Regions from separate parts of the Bacillus sp. FAU20 genome, predicted to be linked through region 2. Evidence: a T-box and tRNA genes for the amino acid it is inferred to sense, from the RefSeq annotation. Region 2 holds a T-box; the other holds one or more tRNA genes.

Region 1 (7,708 bases), on a different contig from region 2:
CCATGAATATGAAAGCTACTGCTTTAACAGCAACTACTGTAGCGATTGCTTCTTTACTTCCTTCTATGGGTGAAACAAATGTACAAAAAGCAAACGCTGAACAATTATCTAATATTAAAACTGGGTATGTCAAAGTCGATCAAGTAGCATTACATACAGAAGATAACGTAAAAAGCACATCAATTGATACAATTCGCTTTAATACAAAAGTGAACATCCTTGAAACAACTAATGGTTGGTATAAAGTATCTGTTCATAATAAAGTAGGTTATGTACAAAAAGATGCTATTTTACTAAAAAACAAACTTCAATCTAATGATCAATACATCGTTAATGCTAATGCATTAAACGTTCGCTCTGAACCTAATTTAGAATCTTCCATTTTAGATGTATTACCAAATGGCAAGTTTATTACCGTTCAAGAAGATCAAGGCGAATGGTATAAAATCTCACATAATGGCCAAACAGGTTACGTACAAAAAGCATTCATCTCTAATGGTTCACAACCCTTAGTAAAAGGAATCACCGTTCAAAATAATACAAAATATACCGTTGCAACACCTAATCTAAATGTACGTAGCAACGCTAGTACAAGTAGCGCTCTACTCGGTTCATTACAAAACGGTACACAAGTACAAGTAGTAGAAACTGTAGGAACTTGGTATAAAATTCGTTTTGGCACAGGATACGGATATGTAGCAAAACACTATGTAGTACAAAATCAACCACAAGCTAAAACAGATCAGCCTTCATCAATTCCAGCTGCTTTCAAATTCCCCGCTCAAGGAAGAATTAGCTCAACCTTTGATATACGCTGGGAACAAATGCATTATGGTATAGATATTGCCGCTCCAGGAAACGTCTCTATCCAAGCTGCTGCTGCAGGTAAAGTTGTGAAATCTTATTATTCAGCTAGCTATGGCAATGTTGTTTTCATTGCGCATCAAATCAATGGGAAATTATATACAACTGTTTATGCTCATATGAAGGATCGCACTGTACAAGCTGGTGATCAAGTACAAACTGGACAATTAATAGGTCATATGGGAAACACAGGTCATTCATACGGGCAACATCTTCATTTTGAATTACATAATGGAGAATGGAATTTTGAAAAAACAAATGCAGTAAATCCACTGCCATATTTAGTTAGGTAAATTGTATGCCACGCAATATACCTCTTATAATTGAATACGTAGCCTTTTTAGGTTTAATCTGTTGTTTAATCATTTACAATACAAACATTGTATTTTTATCTATTATTATTGCTTTTGTTGCATTAGAAATTATGATGGAATCATTTCAAGTGCAACTAAAACAAAAAATTGCCCATATTTATAATGCTATTTTTCTTTTAAGTGCTCTCATAACAAATATAATTAGTAATGGCTTTTATTTATCTACTGTATTTCCAGTATTCTTTATGGCTGTTTTATTATTTGTAGCTAGATATATTAATGTCCCTTATAACCAAAAACAAAAACAAGAAGCTTAGAAAGAGGAGACACTGTGTACCAATCTTTCAAAGATACTCCAATAAAATACATATTGAATTTGTATAAGAAAACCAATACTTTTTTTGGTATACAAGGAAGTTATACTGCACAACTCCTCCTATATGGAATGCTTTTTCTTGTCTTAATCACTTTCTCCTTGTTTTACTAACAAAAAAGGATCTCACATAAACTGGAGATCCTTTTTAATTTATATGAATTTTTCATATCGAAAATATTGTTTATCCACAAGCATATTTTTCATAAATAAAGCTCAGATTATATTTTTTCTCTAAACTCATTCGTTGTTCGTCATCGCACCAATAGAAAAGAATATCATGAATCGTTGCGTAACGCTTATTTTTAAGAAATAGCCTAAAGAATGATGGTAAACAATCATGTAATTGTATAAATATATAATTGCGTAGTATTTCTTCTTTATATTCAATGCCCTTACAAATATACAGTAATTCTTCACAATAATATGCATGCTGTGGAACTTGTATCATTTCGAAAAATGGCACATAAGATAGTAGCTTTCCAATAAAATGACCGTATCGATCCATTACTCCTATCGTCATATGCTCCATCATTTCTTTCATCACATATAAATAATCATCTACATGCGTTGTCTTTAATGGGTCTAAGCGATCGGAAATTTGAGATAATACAGCTCTTTGACATGCTAAAACTGCCTGACTAGGTCCATAATATGATAGGAAATCTGTACACTTACGATATTTCCGTAATAAATCATGTGTATACAAATCATATACAAAAGTATTACAATACATCGCTAAACTCATCATATCACTATTTAATTGCTCTTTTGATAATGATTTCGCTCTCTTGCACATATAAAAGAATGTAAATTCCAATACTTCTTTATGAGATAATAAATGTTTACAATCGGTTATACACTTCTCATTAAATTTAACTCTATCCCAAATTTCAATATCCCTATCTGTCAATTCACCTATACGATATTTAATAATTAAATAATTTAAAGCAACTGATTGCGTCAAAAGATCCCATGTTTCATATTCCAATGAAGTATGAACAAACTCAGCTAATCCTTGCGCTATCATAAAATCATTTGCCTCTTCATACCAACCAATCTCTTGGCATAAGCGAAGAATACGCACTAAAGTTGGAATTTCATCTTTATGAAACTGCGGTAATTTCTTTGCTTTATTCATGCCATATACGATAAATGACGCTAAATTTTCTTCTTTATAAAATTCTTTCTCTTTCCATACTAATATAGTTCGTTCTTTCCCCTCACCTTTTGGGTGACAAGGTACAAGCAAAGAAAATAATTCAGCGAAATTATTTGGTTCTATATATGTATCTGTAACCAAATTCCAATTTGGATCGCCCTGTACAGCCTTCATATAATTCCCCTTCCCTTTTCATCTATGTAGGAAATATTAATTTATTATCGCGCCACTAAAAATTAATATTGTTATATTCAAAATCTCTCATAATACTTATATCTATCAGTATATCATCTTTTCTCTTATTAAAAATGAAGAATAACAAATTTTAAAAAACTGTCGAAATTATTAACCACATACTTATTATATAATGTCTCAGATACATCACGCTAACATATTAGTTTAATCCATATATGCTAGAATAATGTATCTGAACTTTATATATAATTTAGCTCTTTATGAGTGACCATCAGACTCTCGGTTAATGAAAGTTTCAATTTACTCTGTATGCTCTGAGATTTCGCTCAAGGCAAATCCAGCTTGATCATCTGCTGATTCCCTTATAGCTAAATCTCCTAGTGCTAACATGCCAATAAGTTGACCACTATCAACTACTGGTAATCGTCTAATTTGATGCTGTGCCATTAGCTCTGTAGCTTTTTCAATAGAATCATTTGGAGAAACTGAGATAATATTTGTTGTCATCACATTTGTAATTTTATTAGATCCAGGATGTTTTTCAGCAATCCCTCGAACGACTAAATCTCGATCAGTAACAAGCCCAACAACTTGCTCATTTTCAACAACTGGGATTAATCCAACTGATTCTTCCTTCATTTTAACAGCTGCCTCATATACATTGTCTAGCGGTGTACAATGTACAATATGGGTACTCATTAAGTCTCTAACTCGTGTCATTATTTATTTCCTCCTTTTTATACATACCATAGCTTTTCCAAAATCCCTTTATTTATTTCTGGAAAGTAACGTAATAAAAAGGATTAACAAAATAAAAAAGAGCCAGCATAATGCTGACTCTTTTTTGTATGACCCGTACGGGATTCGAACCCGTGTTACCGCCGTGAAAGGGCGGTGTCTTAACCACTTGACCAACGGGCCATGGCTCCGCAGGTAGGACTCGAACCTACGACCGATCGGTTAACAGCCGATAGCTCTACCACTGAGCTACTGCGGAATAATATATGGTGGGCCTAAATGGACTCGAACCATCGACCTCACGCTTATCAGGCGTGCGCTCTAACCAGCTGAGCTATAGGCCCATATACTTTACAGGGGCAGTAGGAATCGAACCCACACTGGAGGTTTTGGAGACCTCAGTTCTACCTTTAAACTATGCCCCTAAATGATGCCGGCTAGAGGACTTGAACCCCCAACCTACTGATTACAAGTCAGTTGCTCTACCAATTGAGCTAAGCCGGCATAAAAAAATGGTGGCTCGGGACGGAATCGAACCGCCGACACGAGGATTTTCAGTCCTCTGCTCTACCGACTGAGCTACCGAGCCAACATAAATGGCGGTCCCGACCGGGGTCGAACCGGCGATCTCCTGCGTGACAGGCAGGCATGTTAACCACTACACCACGGGACCATTTGGTTGCGGGGACAGGATTTGAACCTGCGACCTTCGGGTTATGAGCCCGACGAGCTACCGTGCTGCTCCACCCCGCGACAATATAAAGTTTTAAAAAATGGAGGAGGTAGAGGGATTCGAACCCCCGCGCGACTCTCGCCGCCTGTCGGTTTTCAAGACCGATCCCTTCAGCCGAACTTGGGTATACCTCCATGAAGGAAAAAATATTTTATTATTATATGTCTAAACCATTAAAGAAAAAATGGAGGAGGTAGAGGGATTCGAACCCCCGCGCGATTCTCACCGCCTGTCGGTTTTCAAGACCGATCCCTTCAGCCGAACTTGGGTATACCTCCGAGACATATATTAAATAAAGTGGAGCCTAGCGGGATCGAACCGCTGACCTCCTGCGTGCAAGGCAGGCGCTCTCCCAGCTGAGCTAAGGCCCCATGTTTTTTGGGAATATCGGGAAGACAGGATTTGAACCTGCGACCCCCTGGTCCCAAACCAGGTGCTCTACCAAGCTGAGCCACTTCCCGTTAATAAAAGCGCGCCCGAGAGGAGTCGAACCCCTAACCTCTTGATCCGTAGTCAAACGCTCTATCCAATTGAGCTACGGGCGCATATGGTGCCGAGGGCGGGGGTCGAACCCGCACGGTGGTCACCCACCGCAGGATTTTAAGTCCTGTGCGTCTGCCTGTTCCGCCACCCCGGCATGTCATATTGAAAATTGGAGCGGAAGACGGGATTCGAACCCGCGACCCCAACCTTGGCAAGGTTGTATTCTACCACTGAACTACTTCCGCAAGACATGTATGAGTTATTTTATTAAAAGTGCGGGTGAAGGGAGTCGAACCCCCACGCCAAAGGCGCTAGATCCTAAGTCTAGTGCGTCTGCCAATTCCGCCACACCCGCATATTTCATTAAAATGGTGAGCCATGAAGGACTCGAACCTTCGACCCTCTGATTAAAAGTCAGATGCTCTACCAACTGAGCTAATGGCTCTTAATGGCTGGGCTAGCTGGATTCGAACCAGCGCATGACGGAGTCAAAGTCCGTTGCCTTACCGCTTGGCTATAGCCCATTAATTAAGAATGGTGGAGGGGGGCAGATTCGAACTGCCGAACCCGAAGGAGCGGATTTACAGTCCGCCGCGTTTAGCCACTTCGCTACCCCTCCGACATATATGGTGGAGGATGACGGGATCGAACCGCCGACCCCCTGCTTGTAAGGCAGGTGCTCTCCCAGCTGAGCTAATCCTCCATTTTGCCTGGCAACGTCCTACTCTCACAGGGACAAGGTCCCAACTACCATCGGCGCTAGAGAGCTTAACTTCCGTGTTCGGTATGGGAACGGGTGTGACCTCTCTGCCATCATTACCAGACTGTATTCATTTAAGACAAGAATCATTGTAACTTATTCACTTCTGAAAGTCAACAAGTTTTTTATATTCTTTCAAAACTAGATAACATTGCTACATATTATATGGTTAAGTCCTCGATCTATTAGTATTCGTCAGCTCCACATGTCACCATGCTTCCACCTCGAACCTATCAACCTGATCATCTTTCAGGGATCTTACTAGCTTACGCTATGGGAAATCTCATCTTGAGGGGGGCTTCATGCTTAGATGCTTTCAGCACTTATCCCTTCCGCACATAGCTACCCAGCTATGCCCTTGGCAGAACAACTGGTACACCAGCGGTGCGTCCATCCCGGTCCTCTCGTACTAAGGACAGCTCCTCTCAAATTTCCTACGCCCACGACGGATAGGGACCGAACTGTCTCACGACGTTCTGAACCCAGCTCGCGTACCGCTTTAATGGGCGAACAGCCCAACCCTTGGGACCGACTACAGCCCCAGGATGCGATGAGCCGACATCGAGGTGCCAAACCTCCCCGTCGATGTGGACTCTTGGGGGAGATAAGCCTGTTATCCCCGGGGTAGCTTTTATCCGTTGAGCGATGGCCCTTCCATGCGGAACCACCGGATCACTAAGCCCGACTTTCGTCCCTGCTCGACTTGTAGGTCTCGCAGTCAAGCTCCCTTATGCCTTTGCACTCTACGAATGATTTCCAACCATTCTGAGGGAACCTTTGGGCGCCTCCGTTACACTTTAGGAGGCGACCGCCCCAGTCAAACTGCCCACCTGACACTGTCTCCCGGGTCGATAAGACCCGTAGGTTAGAATTTCAATACAGTCAGGGCGGTATCCCACCAGCGCCTCCACCGAAGCTAGCGCTCCGGTTTCAATGGCTCCCGCCTATCCTGTACAAACTGTACCAAAATTCAATATCAGGCTACAGTAAAGCTCCACGGGGTCTTTCCGTCCTGTCGCGGGTAACCTGCATCTTCACAGGTACTATAATTTCACCGAGTCTCTGGTTGAGACAGTGCCCAAATCGTTACACCTTTCGTGCGGGTCGGAACTTACCCGACAAGGAATTTCGCTACCTTAGGACCGTTATAGTTACGGCCGCCGTTTACTGGGGCTTCAGTTCAGAGCTTCGCTTACGCTAACCCCTCTCCTTAACCTTCCAGCACCGGGCAGGTGTCACCCCCTATACTTCGCCTTACGGCTTCGCAGAGAGCTGTGTTTTTGCTAAACAGTCGCTTGGGCCTATTCACTGCGGCTTTCCGTTAAGAAAGCACCCCTTCTCCCGAAGTTACGGGGTCATTTTGCCGAGTTCCTTAACCAGAGTTCTCTCGCACACCTTAGGATTCTCTCCTCGCCTACCTGTGTCGGTTTGCGGTACAGGCACCTTTTATCTCGCTAGAAGCTTTTCTTGGCAGCGGGGAATCAAAGACTTCGCTCCATAAGGAGCTTCCCCATCACAGCTCAGCCTTCACGATAAGCGGATTTGCCTACTTATCAGCCTAACTGCTTGGACGTGCACAACCAATCGCACGCTTCTTCTATCCTTCTGCGTCCCTCCATTGCTCAAACGATAAAGAGGTGGTACAGGAATATCAACCTGTTGTCCATCGCCTACGCCTGTCGGCCTCGGCTTAGGTCCTGACTAACCCTGAGCGGACGAGCCTTCCTCAGGAAACCTTAGGCATTCGGTGGACGGGATTCTCACCCGTCTTTCGCTACTCATACCGGCATTCTCACTTCTAAGCACTCCACCAGTCCTTACGGTCTGACTTCACTGTCCTTAGAACGCTCCCCTACCACTGATACCATTCGGTATCAATCCGCAGCTTCGGTGGTGTATTTAGCCCCGGTACATTTTCGGCGCAGAGTCACTCGACTAGTGAGCTATTACGCACTCTTTAAATGGTGGCTGCTTCTAAGCCAACATCCTAGTTGTCTAAGCAACTCCACATCCTTTTCCACTTAATACACACTTTGGGACCTTAGCTGGCGGTCTGGGCTGTTTCCCTTTTGACTACGGATCTTAT
Region 2 (10,571 bases):
ACGATGGAAAAAAAAAGATTATTTTTGTTCAATAGATGCCCATTTGTAAGTTAATTTACCACCATAGTTAATTGGGATAATATCTTTTACGGCACCTTTTACTACATACGCTGAACCTTTTTGGAAGATTGGAGTGATAACTGCATCCTCTTTAATTAACATCTTCTCTACTTCTAGAAGGTTGTCCCAGCGAGCTTGTAAATCTTTTGTATCTGTTTTAGCTTTTAGGATTAACTCATCATATCTCTGATTAGAATACCCTGTTTTATTTTGAGAACCATTCGTAACAAACATATCTAAATATGAGATTGGATCTGGGAAATCTGGTCCCCAAATACCAAACGCAATATCATATTGCTGAGAATCTTCTAATTTATTTTTTTGTGCGAATGGTTGCTGTTTAATTTTAATTGATAAACCTGGTAAGTTCTTTTCCATCTCACCTTTTAAGAATTCCCCAACTTTTTTAGCATCTTCATTATCAAAGTTTAAGAATTCTAGTTCGATTTTATCAGTTCCAAGCTCTTTCTTCGCTGTTTCCCAAAGCTTTTTCGCTTCTTTTGGATTTGTTTCAACTAGCTTTCCATTTTCAGCTCGGAAATCCTTTTTATTCGGACCTTCAGCGAAATCTTTTCCAACAAAGCCGTAAGCTCCAATTGCACCGTTATTTAAAATAACTTTTGCAATGTTATCACGGTCAAAGGACATTGAAATTGCTTTTCTTAAGTTTTTATTACTTAAGTACTGATTACTTTGATTAAATCTTAAGTAAGCAACCCCTGCTTCTTTTCTTGTTTGGAACTCTGGGCTTTTTCTAAACTTATCAACAAATTCAGACGTTAAAGCCGCTCGATCAATCGCGTTTGTCTCATATAAATTTACATCAGTTGCTGTATTTTTTACAATATTAAAGTTGATTTCTTCGATTTTAACCGTTTTATTATCCCAATATGAAGGATTCTTCTTGAATTGGAAACTTTGTTCATGTTTCCAATCACTCATAACGAATGGACCGTTATATAATGTTGTATTTGCCTCTAAACCAAATTTATCACCTTGTACTTTTACAAAGTTTTCATTTAGTGGGTAAAATACTGGATAAACTGTTAAATCGATAAAGTAAGGAACGGGATTGTCTAATTCTACTTCTAATGTATAATCATCAATAGCTTTTACACCTAATTGGTCAGCAGGTAATTCTTTTTTATGAATTTTCTCTGCATTTTTAATATCGAACATAATGTACGAATACGTTGCTTTTGTATCTGGATTTACTGCTCTTTTCCATGAATACACAAAGTCTTTAGCTGTTACAGGTTCCCCATTCGACCATTTCGCATCTCTTCTTAATTTAAATATGTATTTCTTCCCATCATCTAGCTTTTCGACATCTTCTGCAACTCCAGGCATTCTCTTTTGATCTTTGCCAATACGATATAAACCTTCCATCGTATTATTTAATGCTGTAGAAGATGAAGAATCAGATGCTAATGATGCATCCATTGACGGAATTTCAGATAACTCTGTTAAATTAAGAATCTGTTTTCCGTTACTACTACTCGTAGCGTTCTCTTTCCCTTTTGCTTTTGCGTCATCTTTTTGGTAGCTACACGCGCTAAGCAACATACTTGCAGTTAAAGTTGATGCAAGTAATAACGGTATCTTTTTCTTCATGTTGTGTTGCCTCCCCTAATTGCACTTCCTGTACCCTCACTTGTTAAAAAGTAGAATTGAAAGAATAATCTCCAAGTTTCTACAATTTTCATTATACATATAATATAACAATTGTGAATATAGTTTTTTGTTTTTTTGTTAAAATTTTTAATAAAATATTTATATTTTTAATTTTCCGTAAAGGGATACATTAACATTGCTACCATCATCTTAAAATCAGACCTTTAATTGCGTATAATTTTCAAAAAATTAATCCTAGTACTTATTATAGCTTTTATAGTATAATAATTCTAGTAATATTTTGACGGAGGGGAATATTTTGAATAAAGTTTTTTTTCATACTTGTATACTAATTTTTATAGCGATGATTGCTTCTAGTATTGGTGCATTCCTCATTTCATCTCAATTTTTGTTGAACTTTGTCAACATTTTGTTTTATATTGCACTGTTTTTTATTCTTATCGGCGGTTTTTTATACATATTTCAAAATGGTTTTTTCAATGTAACCATTTACGCATTCCAAAGAGTATTTGGTACGAACAAAAAGATTGACTCTTTAATTGAAGAAGTCGAGGAACCTACAGATAAGAAAGAACGTATTTATAAAACATATTCATTCAAATGGACATATCCAATTTGTATTACAGGTATCTTCCTTGGGTTGTTCTCGACCCTCATTAGCTTTACTATTTTGATGTAGTTTGCAAACACTATCCCATATGATATAATAATCAGCAAAACATTTTGTTATAAAACTTTAGTTCTTTCATATTAAAAGAGCTCAAGTAACAATAAATAAATTTATATGTATGCGATGATAAAGAAGAGTACATATTGAGGCAATTTCAGAGAGCTTGTGGTTGGTGTGAACAAGTAATTGTACAGTATGGAATGGGCTTTTGAGCACCAAACCGAACCGAAAGTAGTAGGCTTTGGCGTTATATCCTAACGTTATTATGGATTAGAGAGATTTCACAGTAGTGAAATAATTAGGGTGGTACCGCGGTCCATTCGTCCCTATAGTTTTTGGGATGAATGGGCTTTTTTGTTTGCCTTCTCTTCCCCACATCACACATTCAATTTTAGGAGGAATTACTTATGTCAGTTATCTTTTCTGGTATTCAGCCAAGTGGAACGATTACACTTGGAAACTATTTAGGAGCAATGAAGCAGTTTACAGAGCTTCAAAATGAACACGACTGTTATTTCTGTATTGTAAACCAACATGCGATTACAGTGCCTCAAGATCCCGTCGGGCTTCGTAAAAACATCCGCAGTCTTGCTGCACTTTATGTGGCATGCGGCATCGATCCTGAAAAAGCTACTTTATTTGTACAGTCAGAAGTACCAGCACACGCTCAACTAGGATGGATTATGCAATCTGTTGCTTACGTTGGAGAATTAGAGCGTATGACGCAATATAAAGATAAAGCTTCTGGTAGAGATTCAGTTCCAGCTGGATTACTTACGTATCCACCATTAATGGCTGCTGATATTTTACTTTACAACACTGAAATCGTGCCGGTTGGTGATGACCAAAAGCAACATATCGAATTAACACGTGACTTAGCAGAGCGTTTCAACAAACGTTACCGCGAAATCTTCACAATGCCTGAAATTCGTATTCCAAAAGTAGGAGCTCGCGTTATGTCATTAACAGAACCTACGAAAAAAATGAGTAAATCTGATCCAAATCCAAAATCAATGATCAGTATGCTTGATGAGCCAAAAACAATTGAAAAGAAAATTAAGAGTGCTGTAACTGACTCTGAAGGTATCGTGAAATTTGATAAGGAAAACAAACCTGGTATCTCTAATTTATTAACAATCTACTCTTCATTCTCCGGAAAAACAGTTGAAGAAATTGAAGCAATGTACGAAGGAAAAGGATACGGCGACTTCAAAGGCGACCTAGCGCAAGTAGTCGTAGAAGCAATTCGTCCAATCCAAGACAAATATAACGAACTAATCAATTCACCAGAACTAGACGAAATTCTAGACAAAGGTGCAGAAAAAGCAAACCGCGTTGCATTCAAACAACTACGCAAAGTAGAAAACGCAATGGGACTAAGCAGAAAACGTAGGTAACATATAAAGCGGAGGCAGCTCGTTCAGCTCTGACTGGCTAAGGTTCTTTCGCATAGAAGACGCTTTTTGTCTTCTTATGCGGAAGGTTCTTAGACACGAAGCGCTTGCTGCCAGAGCTGGATTTCATATAAAGCGGAAGCGGCTCGCTTAGAATGTGAGGGGGATGGAGCTCCTGACGTAGAGGCGCTTTTTGCCTCGCAGGAAGGCGCGAAGCCACCGAACATTCTTGCCGCTGGAGCTGGATTACAACAAATTAAAAAAACCGCCAATCGGCGGTTTTTTAATTTACCTTTTGCTCATTTTCCATTTCCCATAACTTTTCAAAAAATGGCTGTCCTTTTACAAGACGCTCACATAATTGTTCATGTTTCTCAGACCAGCCAGCTTTCGCTTCATCATACAGTCTAGCCCAAATATCCTCGAACTCCATATGTTGAACCGTTCCATATGCTGATGGATCCCACTCTGTGTACCAATAGCGAATCTCTGCTGTATTTTTCGTTGTATGTAATTGATCTAACGCCATAAATAATAATTGTTTTAGCTGTCTTTCTTTACGAGTCAAGCCATTCATAATGAAAGGCGATGGTGATAAAATGTGATGTTCTTTTTCTGTTTCTTCTACTTGGAACTCATACTTTTCTGCTTTTACGTTTTCTACCATCTCATATACCATCTGCTCTTGGCGTGGTATAAGTCTGCTTTTACGAATTGGAACATTGTAACCAATTGTGTCAATCGCAATAATTCCTTTTCCATCTGTAACAACAAAGCAATACTCTTGCTGCAAACGTTCATGATTTTTACGAATATAAGCCTTATGATGTACGTCTTCCAGCATTTTTTGCGGAAGCTCTAACAATTCGTTCTCGATGTAATGATATAATGTGGCATCTACTTTTAATAATGGCACTTGATCTAATAGCTCTATCGTATCATCTTTCCGCCATTCGTAAAAATGACAAACGTTATACCCATTTTCTTCACCTTCAAACCAATTTACCCATACATCATGTAGATATAACATTCACTACCCCTCACTTCACTACTGTTTGTACCAATCATTATGTTCATTTTTGCTTAACTTTATTCCACTTGAGGAAATATATTCTAATTATTATTTTTTCTTCTATTAATAATAAAAAAACAGGAAATAGAACTCCTGTTTTTTATATATGAAATGCACTTGCTTTATTCAATATTTCTTTTGCATCTATAGATAATAAAGAAAGTGTATCTTCTCCTTCCAAAGTTACACAATCTTTGACAATATGAAATCCAAGCGCATAGCCAAGCATCTTCGGATAAGAGTGAAAGCCATTTAATACGATGTCATGTTCCCTTGTTCCTCGTTTTATACTTATTCTTTCATGTACAACATTTTTCCAATAATAAATAGCTTCTTCTTTTGAAAGATACGCCGTCCACGGTGCATTGTTTTTTTCTGTATACCTTTCTGTTACTGCCTGCTCAGCTAGCCCTTCCATAATCATCGTATCAAGTAATGTATATTCTGTTTCTTTCATCTCAATTTGATGTAACCTGCATATGTGATGATATTCATGCGCCAATAACACTTTTAATTCTTCTACCGAATTCCGCCCACATACGAATAAGAAAATAACATGACGCATAGATAATCCAGCCCTACCGTTATACTCTTCTTGTACAGTTCGATTATAGGAATCTGATAATAAAATAAAGACAGGGACATCTGGACCTTTTAACCAATTTTTCAGTTTATCATACTCCAGGCTCAATTCTTTCCAAATTTCCTTTTCCTCTAATTCTTTAATTTCCTTTTCTCCGCGCATGATTGGGCGATACATCCCTTTTGAAATTAAAAAGCGATACAATCTTTCTTTTGGCAACGGAATATACTTCGTAAATTTCTCACAAAGTTTTTCTGGCCGCCCATAATATAAATGTAGCCATTCAGCTGTTTCAACAATCCCCATCTTTATCCCTCCTTTTTTCTTATGTATATGCTACAGGAGAAAAAGACGTAAAAATAAATAAGGAGTTTTTTCGCAATATATTACGAAAAAACTCCTTATTTCATCTATTATTTATACGATTTAAATACTAACACTGCGTTATGACCACCGAATCCTAATGAGTTACTTAATACTGCATTTACTTCTTGGTGTCTCGCTTGATTCGGTACGTAATCTAAGTCACATTCTGGATCTGGTGTCTCATAGTTAATTGTTGGAGGAATTACTCCGTCTGTAATTGATTTAATAGAGAAAATCGCTTCAACAGCACCAGCTGCTCCTAATAAGTGACCTGTCATTGATTTCGTTGAGCTAATCGCTACTTTATACGCGTGCTCACCGAAAGTTTCTTTAATTGCCATCGTTTCATATTTTTCATTCGCATCCGTACTTGTACCATGCGCATTAATGTAATCAATATCTTCTGGCTGTAGGCCTGCATCAGCTAAAGCTTGACGCATTGCACGCACTCCGCCTTCACCACCAGGAGCAGGCATTGTAATATGGAACGCATCTCCAGTTGCACCATAACCAGCAATTTCCGCGTAAATGTGAGCACCGCGCGCTAATGCGTGCTCTAATTCTTCAAGAATTAGAATACCTGAACCTTCACCCATTACGAAACCGCTACGGTTTTTATCAAATGGACGGCAAGCCGTTGCTGGATCTTCATTAAATGTTAATGCTTTCGCTGAGCTAAATCCTGCGAATGCCATACTTGTTAACGGCGCTTCTGCTCCGCCTGTAATCATTGCATCAGCATCACCACGCTGAATTGCTTTAAATGCATCACCAATTGAGTTTGCACCAGATGCACAAGCCGTTACAGAACAAGTGTTAATTCCTTTTGCTCCTGTTGCGATTGATACTTGACCTGCTGCCATATCTGGAATCATCATCGGCACGAAGAATGGGCTCACGCGGCGTGGGCCTTTCTCAGTAAAAATCTTAAATTGTTCTTCGTATGTTTCCATACCGCCAATACCAGATCCAATCCATACACCAATTCGAGGTCCGTTTTCTTCTGTAATTTCAAGCTTTGCGTCTGCAACTGCCATTTTCGCTGCTGCCACTGCATATTGTGTAAAGCGATCCATACGGCGCGCTTCTTTTTTATCAATATATTTCTCGACTTCAAAGTCGTTAATTTCCGCTGCTACTTTTGCTGGAAATAGTTCTGGATCAATTCTTGTAAGTCGCCCGATTCCAGATACACCCTTTTTAATGTTTTCCCATGCTGTTTCAACATCTGTTCCGACCGGTGTAACAGCCCCTAGTCCTGTAATTACGACCCTCTTTTTTTCCATACAAAATACACTCCTTTTTTCTCTCAGTCCTTATTTACCCCAACGAAGAGCAACTGCTCCCCATGTTAATCCGCCACCAAAACCAACAAGTATAATTAAATCACCGTCTTGAATACGTCCGTTTTGCAATTCCTCTACCATTGCAATCGGAATTGAAGAAGCTGATGTATTACCGAACTTCTCAATTGTCATACTCATTTTTTCTTGTGGTAAATTTAACCTCTCTCTTGCAGATTCCATAATACGAATGTTTGCTTGATGCGGTACTAAGAAATCCACATCTTCTTTCGTAAGACCAGCTTTATCTAAAACGCGAAGACAAGAATCACCAAGTTGACGAACGGCAAATTTAAACACTTCTCTGCCATTCATCATAACATACTCGTCTTGATAAAGATGCTTGCCGCCACTTCCGTCTGCTCCTAATTCAAAAGATAGAACACCTTTACCTTCTGAAACAGCTCCCATTACGATAGCACCGGCTCCGTCTCCAAATAATACTGCTGTATTTCGATCGTTCCAGTCTACAATTTTAGATAGTTTATCACTACCAACTACTAATACATTTTTATAAGTTCCCGTTTGAATAAATTGCTGCGCTGTAATCATTCCGTACATAAAACCAGCACATGCTGCACCTACATCCATTGCAGCTGCCTGTTTCGCTCCAATCGCTTCTTGAATTACACAAGCAACTGCTGGAAAAGCACGATCTGGTGTTACTGTTGCTACTAAAATAAGGTCGATATCCTCTCCGTTAATTCCTGCATCTTCAAGTGCTTTTTTAGAAGCCTCTACGGCCATATATGAAGTATCTATTGTATCATCGGCAATGCGTCTTTCTGCAATTCCCGTTCTCGTACGAATCCATTCATCGGATGTTTCCATTATTTTCTCTAAATCGTGATTTGTGACTACTTTTTCTGGCACATATCTTCCGATCCCTAAAATGCCCACGTTCACATCGCAGCCCTCCGTTTTATATCAATTATTATGACTTGGTACTAATTTTAAAACATAAATGTATTTTTGTCTAGAATATATTTCGCATAAAACAGAAAGCTAACGCATTATTCACGTTATTTTTCATTAAAAGAAACAGAAACATACCTCTCAAATATAAAAAGACTCAAACCGCTTCTATTCACGGTTCGGGCCTCTCTTCCATCTTAAAAAGATGCTTTTTATTCTTTATCTGCTTTCCTTCTAAACTAAAGAGTTCTCCTCACTACTTTTCCTTTATACTCTTCATATCTCTGATTTTCCCCCAGGCGAGAATAAAAAAGGCCCTGACCGCTTCTACCCACGGTTCGGGCCTCTCCTCCATCTTAAAAAGATGCTTTTTATTCTTTATCTGCTTTCCCAAGCTCATAAGCTTCATTCATAACTTTCATTAACAACTCTAACACCGGCTGTGCTTTCTCCATATCAAGTGCAATTCCATTATCATCTAAAATTGCCTTTGCTTCCGGTAAATGCTTCATTGCGATTTGTAAAAACTGCATGCTTTTTTCGTTCATATTATGCTCTTCCTCTCCATTAAAACTTTCACATACAATAGTGTAACACGCGTGCTACTCTTCGTATAACTCTTTATATTTTTTCATGTGTGCCAGTTGCTTATTTAAACCATATTCTAACGGAGTATTTCTTTTTATCGAAATTACTTCGATAGCCTCATCTCTTACTTCGTTATTATTTTGATTTACTTTATCATCCGCGCGTAAAAGATTCATACCTTTTTCCCATAATGACTGTTTACCACTAAGTAAATTGTATATACCAAGATGCGCCCCGCTCGTTCCATGTTCCCATAAGTATTCACATACATCTTCAATGTAAAGTAAATCACTTCCTTTTTCCTCACTCGTACAACGGCACTCTTTCTCGTCTAATTCTGATAAAATGAGCTGATGATACATCATAAAAGATGGTTGCCATGGTCCATATAATGTAGGAACTCGAAATACACTATATTGTAAATTCCCTTTCTTCAATCCTTCTTCTACTTTCAAAAATAGGCGCTTATTTTCTGATTCATCTGTACTACCTACTTCAATAGAAGAAATTAAATTTAACTTCACTTTTTGTTCTTCACACATTCTTATGATTCGCTTTAAATATTGTAATATGACTCTTTCATTCCGAAATCCACTTTGCTGATTTGGCTCATATAAGCAAAAGTAAACAGTATCGAAGCTCTCTTCCTCTACTGATCTCCATCCATCTTCATCTCTTATCGAATAATACGTAAATAATGCATTTCGCCCAATTAATAATAACTTCTCTTCATTAATTTTGGTCATACTATCGAATTCATCAAAATCAAGACCATATACTTCCACTTCTTCTTCAATCATTTTATTTACAAGGTGATAACCTACAAACGTAAGTGCACCTATTATCAGCACGCGTTCCATACCACCAACCCTTTCCCTCTGAAACAAATAGCTCCTCATTTATGTATATGGGAGCTTCACAATTCTTCTTCATATTTTTTAAAGAAATCGGTCGTTTGCCTAACCATTTTATATTTCACATCTTGCAGATGGAACAAGACAGAAGTATCACATTGATTGAATTGCCTCATTTTCTCATATTTACGCAATTGCTGTTTTCTTCCTCTTTTTTCTTGGGTTGATACGAAAACTTTGACCGGTACACAAGATGGAAGAAGCGTAAATGATTTCTTATTTATTTTTGATTCTAATTCTTCTTCTTTGGCATCATACGCCAAACTTAATTCCTTCACGAGTCTCTTGTAAAAAAACTTATGCTCTTTTTCAAACTCCACATATTCTGGTAAATCTAAACACGGATTTAACATAATGACAGAGCGTATACACTCAGGGTATTTGTTCATCATTTCGAGTGCTACAAGTGCTCCCATACCATCTGCCATAATGTGCATTTTCGCATTCAATGTCTCTTTTCTCAACACAACGTCATATAAACGTTTTGCTAGACGAACAGATTGGTCGTTTCCCCAATGTCTTCCGTATAAATTAGAAGAAAAGACCGTGTAGCCTTGCTCAATAAGGCCATGTAAAAAATAAGATCTACCCGCATGCTGTGTCCATAAACTTGTACCATTCTCAATAAAGTAGTTATAATCACCGAGGAGCATAACAGAAAATCCATTTGGCTTCTCCGGTAAATAAATGACACATGGTTCTTTTTCTAAGTAAAAAAAACGTTCCGTAATACTCATTTTTCCCCCGCCTTATTTTCTAAACATATAAAACCACTCTTTTATAATGTATGAACGGAATGCAAATTTGCGTTGAAAAATCTACAAATATTTTTCTATATTCTTTTTTCAATTGTGTTACAATAAGGACAGATTGAACGAATAGAGGTGTAAAATATGCGTTTCATTTGGGCATTAATTTGGTCGTTCTTACTTGTACATATGATGAGCTATGTAATCGGCTCTATGACTGGCGGTACATACGACTTTAACCAAGCGTCTATTTTCTCAGTTGTTCTTGCTGTGTTAGTACTA

The links. The T-box of region 2 lies ahead of trpS (tryptophan--tRNA ligase). A T-box ahead of a tRNA ligase gene usually reads a tRNA of that ligase, here a tRNA-Trp.
Region 1: it has a tRNA-Trp gene. The T-box ahead of trpS (tryptophan--tRNA ligase) is inferred to sense a tRNA for this amino acid. The anticodon was not compared.

What each region holds. Positions count from the first base shown of each region.
Region 1 is NZ_JBVYHY010000027.1:402,976-410,683, reverse strand. Features, by position in the region: gene AC0OM3_RS27765 (SH3 domain-containing protein) at 3-1,157, shown strand; gene AC0OM3_RS27760 (hypothetical protein) at 1,163-1,495, shown strand; gene AC0OM3_RS27755 (DUF3965 domain-containing protein) at 1,736-2,887, opposite strand; gene AC0OM3_RS27750 (CBS domain-containing protein) at 3,209-3,628, opposite strand; tRNA gene AC0OM3_RS27745 (tRNA-Glu) at 3,758-3,829, opposite strand; tRNA gene AC0OM3_RS27740 (tRNA-Asn) at 3,831-3,905, opposite strand; tRNA gene AC0OM3_RS27735 (tRNA-Ile) at 3,914-3,990, opposite strand; tRNA gene AC0OM3_RS27730 (tRNA-Trp) at 4,001-4,071, opposite strand; tRNA gene AC0OM3_RS27725 (tRNA-Thr) at 4,078-4,150, opposite strand; tRNA gene AC0OM3_RS27720 (tRNA-Phe) at 4,160-4,235, opposite strand; tRNA gene AC0OM3_RS27715 (tRNA-Asp) at 4,244-4,319, opposite strand; tRNA gene AC0OM3_RS27710 (tRNA-Met) at 4,323-4,399, opposite strand; tRNA gene AC0OM3_RS27705 (tRNA-Ser) at 4,421-4,513, opposite strand; tRNA gene AC0OM3_RS27700 (tRNA-Ser) at 4,565-4,657, opposite strand; tRNA gene AC0OM3_RS27695 (tRNA-Ala) at 4,678-4,750, opposite strand; tRNA gene AC0OM3_RS27690 (tRNA-Pro) at 4,767-4,840, opposite strand; tRNA gene AC0OM3_RS27685 (tRNA-Arg) at 4,851-4,924, opposite strand; tRNA gene AC0OM3_RS27680 (tRNA-Leu) at 4,928-5,016, opposite strand; tRNA gene AC0OM3_RS27675 (tRNA-Gly) at 5,033-5,107, opposite strand; tRNA gene AC0OM3_RS27670 (tRNA-Leu) at 5,137-5,217, opposite strand; tRNA gene AC0OM3_RS27665 (tRNA-Lys) at 5,232-5,307, opposite strand; tRNA gene AC0OM3_RS27660 (tRNA-Gln) at 5,312-5,386, opposite strand; tRNA gene AC0OM3_RS27655 (tRNA-Tyr) at 5,398-5,481, opposite strand; tRNA gene AC0OM3_RS27650 (tRNA-Val) at 5,490-5,565, opposite strand; rRNA gene rrf (5S ribosomal RNA) at 5,571-5,686, opposite strand; rRNA gene AC0OM3_RS27640 (23S ribosomal RNA) at 5,788-7,708, opposite strand, start outside.
Region 2 is NZ_JBVYHY010000021.1:39,380-49,950, forward strand. Features, by position in the region: gene AC0OM3_RS13990 (peptide ABC transporter substrate-binding protein) at 19-1,674, opposite strand; gene AC0OM3_RS13995 (DUF3899 domain-containing protein) at 1,994-2,374, shown strand; T-box leader at 2,480-2,696, shown strand; gene trpS (tryptophan--tRNA ligase) at 2,773-3,762, shown strand; gene AC0OM3_RS14005 (YjbA family protein) at 4,043-4,789, opposite strand; gene AC0OM3_RS14010 (DUF2268 domain-containing putative Zn-dependent protease) at 4,932-5,720, opposite strand; gene fabF (beta-ketoacyl-ACP synthase II) at 5,828-7,066, opposite strand; gene fabH (beta-ketoacyl-ACP synthase III) at 7,097-8,029, opposite strand; gene AC0OM3_RS14025 (ComZ family protein) at 8,410-8,586, opposite strand; gene AC0OM3_RS14030 (NAD-dependent epimerase/dehydratase family protein) at 8,641-9,513, opposite strand; gene AC0OM3_RS14035 (lipase family protein) at 9,543-10,277, opposite strand; gene AC0OM3_RS14040 (YjzD family protein) at 10,434-10,571, shown strand, end outside.